One region of the Shewanella sp. S23-S33 genome, then DNA from elsewhere that is predicted to be linked to it. Evidence: predicted binding sites of a transcription regulator. Region 1 holds the regulator's gene; the other holds the start of a gene.

Region 1 (5,456 bases):
TCATGGGAATGGGCAAATCGGGCCATATCGGCAATAAGATTTCTGCCACCCTCGCCAGCACAGGAACGCCCGCATTTTTTGTGCATCCGGGTGAAGCCAGCCACGGCGATCTGGGTGTATTGGCCGATAACGATGTGATTTTAGCGATTTCAAATTCTGGTGAGTCGAGTGAAATCCTCACCTTAATGCCGGTCATCCAACGTATGGGCGTGCCTGTTATTGCGGTAACGGGTAAACCCGAATCGAATATGGCGCGATTATCTAAAGTGCATTTATGTATTGAAGTCCCAGAAGAGGCTTGCCCACTTGGACTAGCACCAACCTCAAGTACCACAGCAACCTTAGTGATGGGCGATGCGATTGCCATTGCGCTACTACAAGCTAAAGGCTTTACCCGTGATGATTTTGCTATGTCCCATCCCGGCGGTGCATTAGGACGTAAGTTGCTGTTAAAAGTCTGCGATGTCATGCATAGCGGTGATGACTTACCGCTCGTCAACCACGATATTTGCATCACAGAAGCTCTGTACGAAATCTCCAAGAAAGGCTTAGGCATGACGGCGATTATTGATGATCAGCGCAAGCTGGTTGGTATCTTCACTGATGGTGATTTACGCCGCGTTATCGATGCCGAAGTGAATTTACGCACGACGCCCATTGCCGATGTGATGACACGTAACTGCGTCACGATCACGGATAATGTATTGGCCGCCCAAGCACTGCAAGTGATGGACTCAAAAAATATCAACGGATTAATTGTTATCGATAAAGATCGCCATCCTATCGGCGCTCTTAACATGCTAGACATGGTTAAAGCAGGAGTCATTTAATGCCACAGCAAGGATTTTACGGCCCAATCAGTGATGATGTGTGGCAACGCGCGCAAAAGATTAAACTGTTGATTTGTGACGTCGATGGGGTGTTTTCCGACGGCCGTATTTACTTGAGCAATAGCGGCGAAGAGCTCAAAGCCTTCCATACCCGTGACGGTTATGGCGTGCGCTCACTCCTCACCAGCGGTTTCAACCTCGCCGTGATCACAGGACGTCAATCCAAAATCGTTGAAAACCGTATGACAGCCCTTGGTGTTACCCATATCTACCAAGGCGTAGACAATAAGTTCGAGCCCTATGAAGCATTGCTCGCACTTTATGGTGTCACCCCAGAAGAAGTGGCTTATATCGGTGATGATATTGTCGATCTCCCCGTGATGAATGTCGTCGGTTTAGCGGTCAGTGTTGCTGACGGCCACCCCTATGTACGCCAACACGCCCATTTTGTGACTACGCTCAATGGTGGCCACGGTGCACTGCGTGAACTCACAGATCTGTTACTCCTAAGTCAAAATAAATTCACTTCGGCCCATGGAATGAGTATATGAGTCGTGTGACACTCGCGATTATCGCTTTTTTTGGAACCGCACTAGCGCTTTACTGGCAGGTCCAGAACAAACACAGCGGTGATTCCGATAACAGAGTAAAAGATCAAAATACCCCAGATTTCATCGTTGAAGATCTGCGCAGTGTTGAGTTCAATGAGCAAGGACTAGTGAATAGCCGTGTGACAGCGAAACACATGGAACATTATGATTCAACGAATCAAACTTTCTTTACTCAACCTGTTTATCTTGTTTATCCAGACCAAGGTAAAGCACAATGGCAGCTCAGGGCAGATCAGGGCAAGCTAAACAAGGAAACTGGCAAGGTTGTATTAGAAAATAATGTTATTATCGATGCCATTAGCCCAGAAGAACCGATTCAGACCTTGTCCACCAGTTATCTGGAACTCGATCTCAACACTATGATAATGACCTCTGACCGTACCATTTACGTCACAGGGAAAGATTTTAATATTCAAGGCCAAGGCCTTTATGCCGACCTCAACGCGCAAGAAGTGCAATTGACCAGTCAGGTAGTAGGAACATATGAAGCAAAATAACGTATTACTTGCCAGCCTAATGCTAATTATGAGCATGAGTGCTTTCGCGAAAGTGGGCGATTTAAAGCAAGAAGTCAAAATTAAAGCTGTGAGCCAAACTGCGGATATCAAAAACAACCAGATCATCTTCTTTGGTCCGGTGGAAGTTACCCAAGGCTCAATAAAAATCCAAGCAAATGAACTGCGTGCATTTTCCGCTGAAGGTGAAAATAGCAAAACTTTAGTCGCCACAGGCAACCCTGCTACGTATAGCCAGATATTAGACGATGGCCGTCCTGCATCGGCTAGCGCGAAAGAAATTCGTTACGATATGGCAAGCCGCACCTTAACTCTGAAAGGTATGGCGTCATTAGATCAAGCAGGTAGCCAAGTTACAGGCAATTTAATCCGCTATAACATGATTCAACAGAAATTGATGGCCGAGAGTACTGGCAGTGGTGACGATCGCGTGATCACTATTATTCAGCCTGAAAACTATCAAGATGATGCTAAATCAGACGCTCCGGCGGATAAACCTGTAAAAAAGCAGGACTCTAAATGACCCAAATCACCTTAAGAGCACAAAATCTGGCGAAAAGTTACAAGAGTCGCCAAGTGGTTAAAGACGTCAGTCTGACGGTAAAAACCGGTCAAGTCGTTGGCCTACTCGGTCCGAACGGCGCGGGTAAAACCACGACCTTTTACATGGTTGTCGGGCTAGTGAAGAGCGATAAGGGACATATCTTTATCGACGATGATGATTTAACCGCAGATCCTATGCATCTGCGTGCCCGCAAAGGCATAGGTTACTTACCGCAGGAAGCCAGTATCTTTCGTAAGCTAACTGTTCATGACAACATCATGGCCGTACTGCAAACTCGTAAAGAACTTAAAAACGAAGAACGAGAAGAAGAACTAGAACATCTGCTCGAAGAGTTTCATATCACCCACATCCGTGACAGCCAAGGCATGTCATTGTCGGGTGGCGAACGTCGTCGCGTCGAAATTGCGCGGGCTTTAGCCGCTAATCCTAAGTTCATTTTGCTCGATGAACCGTTTGCCGGCGTCGATCCTATTTCGGTTATCGACATCAAGAAGATTATCGAACAACTCAAAAGTCGCGGCCTTGGCGTACTGATCACAGACCATAATGTCCGCGAGACATTAGATGTATGTGAACATGCTTATATTGTGAGTCACGGAAACCTGATTGCCGAAGGAACTCCAGCAGAGATCTTAGACAATCAGCAAGTTAGGGCTGTGTACTTAGGTGAACAATTCAGGCTATAGTTAATCGAGCGAAGCCTATGGAGACAATTTATACCGCCATTGGGCTTCACTCAAAATGATAATAAGCGACCTCATCCAACAATAATAACGTAGGGATCAGCGGTAACATGAAAGCGTCACTCCAGCTCAAACTGGGTCAACAGTTAACCATGACGCCACAATTACAACAGGCCATACGTCTGTTGCAACTGTCGTCATTAGAACTGCAGCAAGAGATCCAGCAAGCATTAGATTCTAATCCCCTTCTCGAGCTGGAAGAGGATCAATTCGACGCCACTAAAACCCCTGTAAACCAAACGCTATCCGATACGGATTTCAGTGAATCTAGCACTCTGCCACCAGAAAAAGACAGCTCCACCATAGACACGGCAGAGTCGCTAACCAAAGAATCCATGCCCGATGAGCTCCCCATGGACACCACATGGGATGAAGTGTTTACCGCCTCCCCAAACTCAGGCCCCGGCGGTAGTCGTGAAGACGATATGCCCTTCCAAGGCGAGACCAGTGAAGGTTTGTACGAACACTTAGAATGGCAAAAAAACCTCACGCCGTTTTCTGAAACCGATTTAGCCATTGCCACCGCCATTATTGATGCCATCGACGATCAGGGCTATCTCACCCAAAGCACTGAAGAAATTCTCGAAGCTATGGGCAATCCTGAAGTTGAGCTTGACGAAGTCGAAGCCGTACTCAAGCGCATTCAGCATTTTGATCCCATAGGCGTTGCCGCCCGCGATTTAAGTGAATGCCTGCTGATCCAACTGTCGCATTTCGCCGCTGATACTCCCAACCTAGAAAACGCCCGTATGCTGATCAAAGATCATTTAGATCTGATCGCCGCCCGTGATTTTAGGTTATTGATGCGTAAGACTAAATTAAAAGAAGATGAATTAAGGGATGGTATAGCACTTATCCAAACCCTCAATCCTCGCCCAGGTTTGTTGATCACGCCCAATAATGACGAATACGTTATCCCAGATGTGTCTGTGTCGAAGAAAAATGGCCGCTGGGTCGTTGAGCTTAATCCTGACTGCATGCCAAAAATCAATGTAAATCAACATTATGCTTCTATGGCACGCAGTACCAAAAACCAAGCCGATAGCCAATTTATTCGCGGCCATCTGCAAGAGGCTAAATGGTTTATTAAGAGCTTAGAAAGCCGTAACGATACTTTGCTTAAAGTTGCTAATTGCATAGTGCAATATCAGCAAGGTTTCTTTGAGTATGGTGAAGAAGCCATGAAGCCTATGGTGCTTAACGATATTGCCGAAGCGGTAGAAATGCATGAGTCCACCATCTCACGGGTCACAACTCAAAAATACATGCATACCCCTAAGGGACTTTTTGAACTAAAATACTTCTTCTCTAGCCACGTCGGTACTGACGATGGTGGTGAGTGCTCATCCACAGCAATCAGAGCCTTTATAAAGAAACTGGTTGCAGCGGAAAACCAGAAAAAACCATTAAGCGATAGTAAGATGGCACAACTTCTGGCAGAACAAGGGATCAACGTAGCCCGTAGAACCATTGCGAAGTACCGAGAGGCTATGCTTATTCCACCTTCTAATCAGCGTAAAAGTTTATAACCTACAGTGGATATCGGAGGACGTTTCTATGCAAATAAACCTAAGTGGACACCATGTCGAAATTACCGAATCGTTACGTGCATATGTAGAAGAAAAGTTTTCAAAACTTGAACGCCATTTCGAACAGATCAATAATGTGCACGTTGTGCTCAATGTTGAGAAAATGCAACAGATTGCCGAAGCGAGAATAAACCTCATAGGTGGTGAAGTTTTTGCTACTTCAGAGCATGCTGACATGTATGCTGCTATAGACGCCCTGATTGACAAGCTTGACCGTCAGGTTATTAAACACAAAGAGAAGTTAACAAAACACTAATAATGGAACTTTGTACCATACTGCGGCCGGAGTGCACTACCTGCGCCACTCCGGGCAGCAAGAAAAAGGTACTGGAACTCATCAGCGACTTAGTCGCTGCCCAGTACCCGACCCTCTCATCTCAAGAGATATTCGAAAGCCTAGTGGCGCGCGAAAAGATGGGGAGCACAGGTATAGGTAACGGCATCGCCATTCCACATGGTCGACTAGCCGATATAGATCAGCCCATTGCCATACTAATTAAGTGTGAAGAGCCGATAGCATTTGATGCTATCGATAAGCAACCTGTTGATATTTTATTTGCACTACTGGTGCCTGCAGACCAATGTCAGCAGCACTTAAGTACT
Region 2 (5,456 bases), on a different contig from region 1:
ACACTAGCTCCCCCGTTAATTGGGCTGCGATCGCGGCAACAAAACTGTGGTTATCTATTACCTGCACTCGGTCTAACAATGCGGCGGTGACATCGCTGTGAGGGTCAAAAATGCTGACTGAAGCATATTGCTGCTGATTAATCAGGCTGGCATAGACTTTTACCGATAAGGCCTCACCAGCATTACACACCCTATCTTGGCGAGCACCCGGCATATAAGGCAGTAACAGATCGATTTGCTCTGCACCACTGCGACGCAATGCATCAGTTAACAACAAGAGCTGCATGATGGAATGATCGCCACGATAACCGAAGAAAACTGTGACGCGTTTCGCTGGAGGAACAAGCAGCTGAACATGGTTTTCCCCCGCACCAAATTGAAATAAACGGTAGTGAGCCTCATCGCTAGCTGCGGGTAACCGATAAAAATCGGCTTGCGAACATTGAGCGTGAGAAGCATCTTGAGACGTTTGAATACGTTGAGACATAGTAACCTCCTGTCTGTGGCAAGATTGCCGAAATTGACGGCGCCCTTGTTGTCTACATGAACAATAGTGTCTTAAAGACATTATTGTGTAAAGTTGATTTTTAGACTATTTCAGACGGAGCAACCTGAAATGTTATGCTTAAATGGCATATAGTGTCCTTTAGACACTATTGGTGGGCGCGATAACTAAGAAGCTACAATATGGGTATCGCGTAATACAAGAACCGGAGACATTAAGGCAAAATCAGTAATTAAACAGCCTTTACTGATTCAAAGTCACCATGAATAAGGCATAAGCAGTCGCCGTTACTCATATTGAGCAAGGCGAATATCTTACTTAAATCCACATTCACTGTGATCAACATTCTAAATTTCTTAAGAAGCGATACGATGCGGTATTGGGTTTCAAGAGGTATAAATTAGCGGGACGACCCCGTTCGGTGCGCTTTAATCCGGTATCGATCAATAAATCAGCCTGTTCAACCCGCCGACGAAAAGATTTACCTTGGATAGGCTTACCCAGTAGAACCTCATGTACATGCTGCAATTCTGGCAAGGTAAAAGGTTCAGACAGTGCAAATCCTGGCACTAAAGAATATAAGGCTTTTTGTGTTAAACGTTCCCGCGCTTGTTCGATTAACTGCAGATGATCAAACGCCAAGGGCATCTGCAACACATCTGCTAATGGCCACCACTTAACATCACTCACTGAATCAATCTGGATTTGGCAGGCTTGATAACTCATCAAGGCGGTATAGCACACAGTCACGGACCAGCCTCTTATATCACGACTACGATTACCCACAGTGCATAGCTGCTCAATATAAGGTGGCACTACCGCGGTTTTCTCATGTAGTTTACGTAACACGCTTTGCTCAAGGGATTGATCGCAATTTTCATCGATAAACCCACCAGGTAATCCCCATAAACCTAAAAATGGATGATTTGAGCGTTGTACTAAGAGTACTTTAAGTTGCTGATCGTGATAGGTAAACAATACGGCATCCACTGTCAGTAGCTGAGCCTTAAAAACCTTAGGATCGTAATTGGCGAGATATTCCGCTTCAGTCATTGATATTCCCCATCGTTCCAAATCATCAGCTTAACTTAGCATTACACAGCTTCAAACATATTATGTCTTAGCGTCACTAAGTCAATCATCTGAGGCACAGGATGAGCCACTTTGCCCAAATTTACGCTGATAACGTGGCAACATGGTCTCGTTCCCGAGTAAGCCACCTTGGTGGATATACATAACAGGACGAGAGCCACCGCCTTGTAAATATTCCTCAAGCACAATAAAACCTAAGGGATCGTAGAGTAATTCAAACTGCACGCCTGAGGCGCAGACCCGCTGCCACATGGCATAAAATTCGGGATAAAGTTTACCAAAATGATATTTCTTGCCGACATTAACAATATGTGGATGCTCACTGGTATTGGAATTAAGTAAGGAAAATTGCAAGCGCAAATAATCATCGCCACCGACAACGGCACAAGTCACGACACGAATATCCGTTTGCTGACGGATAAAATACTGATTTAAAAATAACGCAGTCGTTCCCGTCCCCGAAGGTAAAAACACCGTTAAATCAACCAATCCATTCGCCTTCGCAAACTGTACTATCTCTTGCGCCAATCTATTTATCCCGTATTCGGCGTAAGCACAGCGCCCCCCCTCTGGAATAAAAAGCGCCGTCGGCTCATTCACGAGTACTTGAGCCTCTATATAATCAGGGCAACTCAGTCGCACATCGCCCACTTGCGCAGTAGGCTCAGGACTAGCCTTAAGATTTGATAAAACGTGAGGTTCAGATTGCGACTGAGTGCACGCCTGCTTTTGTGCTATTAACACACTTAAATCGATAATATTAGCGCCATTCGCTAAAGCGGCAGCGTAATTGCCCGTAGGATGTTTAACCACTTGACTGGCAATATGATCTACATAAAAATCACATTGCCAGCCTTTCATCTTCGCTAATGTTGACAATGAATACAGTGAGTTAGCCAATGGCGAGCCGTGACCTATCACCTTGCTGATGCCTGCAAACTCATGATCTAAAAAATAGCCGAATTTGCGAGCTTTATTGCCACTAAACGCCGGATGCAGTAAATCATCACGTTTTAGGAATATGTCTCTGCCAGCAAAGGCAAATGTATCGACAGCGGAATTTGCAAACATCAAGCTACTCAAACGATTAAATTCTCTGTTTTTTAAACCAGTTAAGGGAAGGCTAGTGTAACTCCGACCTTCCTGTTACGCCCTTAAGAAATTATCAATTTGGCGAAAAACTAGTGAAAATGACACATGAATCTCGAATGCATATAATTAACCCATTGATTATGAAAAATTTAAATAGTTGGCATAGTTATCGCTTAGACATTGACATATATTCAATTTATCGAAGCTAACGATAAAGGCTAACAGGGTAAACATAAGGAGTTTTCAATGGCTGTATTACGCTTAATATTCAACATAGCTTGGTTTGTACTCGGCGGATTTGTGATGGGACTCGCTTGGTGGCTCGCAGGTATCCTGTGTTTTATCAGTATCATTGGTATTCCCTTCGGCCGCGCCTGTTTTGTTATCGGCGAAATGACCTTTTGGCCCTTCGGCCAAGAACAAATGAACCGTCGCCACTTAACTGGACGTGAAGACTTAGGCACAGGTGCATTAGGCATGGTAGGAAATATCATTTGGTTCTTACTGTTTGGGATCTGGTTAGCCATAGGGCATTTGGTCCACGCCTTAGCCTGTTTTGTGACGATTATCGGTATTCCCTTTGGGATACAGCATCTTAAATTGGCTTTACTCAGCCTCACACCGATAGGCCAAACCGTAGTGGCTAAAGCTTAATAAGACAATGTGTTAACTGCGCTATTCACTCTCGATTATTTGGTTTCAAGAGTGGATAGCGCTTTGTCATCCCATACAGCAAATATCGCTTCGTTTAAGGCTATTTCTTCCTCCAATAAATCGTTACAATCATATTGAGTATTGGCAGGCTCACTATCCACAGAAAACTGCACTTGCGGCTTAGTCGCCCCCACAATGTCCAACAGATAATGCGCCAGTTTTGCGGGTGCATCTATAGCGGCATCGTGACCACAATACGCGAGTACAATCAAATCGGTGTAAAAATGCCGTGCTAACGCCTTACTCGATGCCATACTCACCAGCGCATCACGGTCACCGCAGAGCACAGTTATCGGTACTTCCACTGTCAATGGACATTGGTATTGAAAAGCCGCCCAAAGTTGTCGCCATACATTGCGTCGACTTGGTGTGGTATCGCGGCGAAACTCACTCCACTTGACAATTAAATCTCGGTCTCGCCGATGACGAAAACTGGTTAAACGCACTATAGTCGACTCGATTGGATGTAAAGCGTTACCCCGAGCACGCATGAAAAAAGCCTTCAATGCATTTAGCGGATTAAATCTTTGATACCAATACGATAAATTCGCCGCACTGCTGTTTAATACAAAGGCATGCCTTATCTGCCAAGGTCGCTGGCATGCCATTTCCAACGCCAACATACCGCCCATAGACAAGCCGAGGAGATAAATAGTCTCCCCTTCCTGTACCTGCTCATCCAATTGCTGCCACACGGCATAGGCATAATCGGCAATCTTAAGCGGACTTAATTCGTGGGATAGCGTCCCATTGCCCGGAAGATCCGGTGTCAGCACTCGCAATCCCTTTTGTCGCAGACGCTGATCGAAACCATTCCAATGGCGCTGATCACGCATTAATCCCCTTAATAACACCCAAGTGGTCATGACTGAGACTCCCGATACCAATAATGCCGTGCGCACTCTGTCAGCTCAGTCAAACGTTCAGGTGTTAACTGCTCTAACGATTGGGCATAGGCCGCTTCCATCATAAATTGCATGAGTACTGTATGCCTGCGTAAAATCCTGTGGTGACGATGTGTTTTTTGTGGATTAAAAAAGCCAGCAAAATTAAATATTTGTCTAGGATTCTTCTTTATCCATGCCCAAGATCCCATCTCTAATGTCAAAGGTAAAAATGGCACCTGAGCAGAAGGATCTGCCACTTGGTGCTGGCGATAGAGATAATCCCAAATATCACCATGAGTGCGATAAAACTGGCTCTGCGGCGCCAACCGATAATGGCCGTGATGGGGATAACTCTGTTCAAATAATTGTTTTAGATGAAAAATATAATTGGCATTTTCGAAGGCGGTACGGGTATGGGCGTAGGGGAACCAGATATGATCACTCAAGCCAAATCCCGAGTGGGCATCGAGCGAAATCAAACTTGTGCTGCGACTCAACAGTTGTTGTACATAGGCAACTAAGCCCGCAGTTTCCAGCTCCATTCCCCCAATACCGCGATACCAGGGCAGCCGTGACGATATACGCTGTCCTCCCACCATAAAGGACACTTTTTCACGGGATTCTATCGGAGCGTTACGCATCAAATCCACTTGATTACCATTGCCCCGCGTTCCCATGAATAACCCAACAGGATTCACTACAGGTACAAAAGCTAACCGCAGACCCGTTAACATCTGTTGTAGATGTTTATCCCAAACAAGCCGCTGCAATAAACTGTTTAACAATGCCAAAATAACTTGAGATCCAATACGTTCAACCCCATGCACGCCACCCACAAAGAGCACTGTCGGACAAGGCGTATCTGTACCACCTAACTCAACACTGTAAAGGGGGAAATGCTCTTGGCGGAATGGAATGTCGGCAAGGATCTGATAATCCAACTTAAGATGATGAGTATCAATGAGTTGCTGCAGCGTATCTAACTCAAATGGAAGCTCAAAAGGAAGTTTCTTCATGTCACCTTAATCAATAAAATGAGAGAACAACTCATGCCGTTAAAGTGATACTAATAGTGAACAAAGACAAAATGATGACAAACTGCATATCAGAAGTGACTTTACGGGGAAATAGGCGGAAAAATAGCGAGTAAAACAAAGAATAAACTA

Evidence for each region. Region 1 encodes sigma-54, which starts transcription at its own class of promoters, with help from an activator protein. Its sites were predicted from a motif close to GTTGGCACGNNNNTNGNNT; they were not measured.
Region 2: ACHA99_RS11975 (YccF domain-containing protein) is a predicted target of sigma-54. The motif match lies at 2,846-2,864, and genes of this name have one in related genera.

Annotation. Positions count from the first base shown of each region.
Region 1 is NZ_JBHFFD010000061.1:197,636-203,091, reverse strand. It holds gene ACHA99_RS16860 (KpsF/GutQ family sugar-phosphate isomerase) at 1-830, shown strand, start outside; gene kdsC (3-deoxy-manno-octulosonate-8-phosphatase KdsC) at 830-1,381, shown strand; gene lptC (LPS export ABC transporter periplasmic protein LptC) at 1,378-1,938, shown strand; gene lptA (lipopolysaccharide transport periplasmic protein LptA) at 1,925-2,479, shown strand; gene lptB (LPS export ABC transporter ATP-binding protein) at 2,476-3,207, shown strand; gene ACHA99_RS16835 (RNA polymerase factor sigma-54) at 3,315-4,793, shown strand; gene hpf (ribosome hibernation promoting factor) at 4,822-5,109, shown strand; gene ptsN (PTS IIA-like nitrogen regulatory protein PtsN) at 5,112-5,456, shown strand, end outside.
Region 2 is NZ_JBHFFD010000045.1:1,281-6,736, reverse strand. It holds gene prs (ribose-phosphate diphosphokinase) at 1-487, opposite strand, end outside; gene ACHA99_RS11985 (NUDIX domain-containing protein) at 845-1,558, opposite strand; gene ACHA99_RS11980 (1-aminocyclopropane-1-carboxylate deaminase/D-cysteine desulfhydrase) at 1,640-2,668, opposite strand; gene ACHA99_RS11975 (YccF domain-containing protein) at 2,936-3,343, shown strand; gene ACHA99_RS11970 (alpha/beta fold hydrolase) at 3,379-4,269, opposite strand; gene ACHA99_RS11965 (M14 family metallopeptidase) at 4,266-5,306, opposite strand.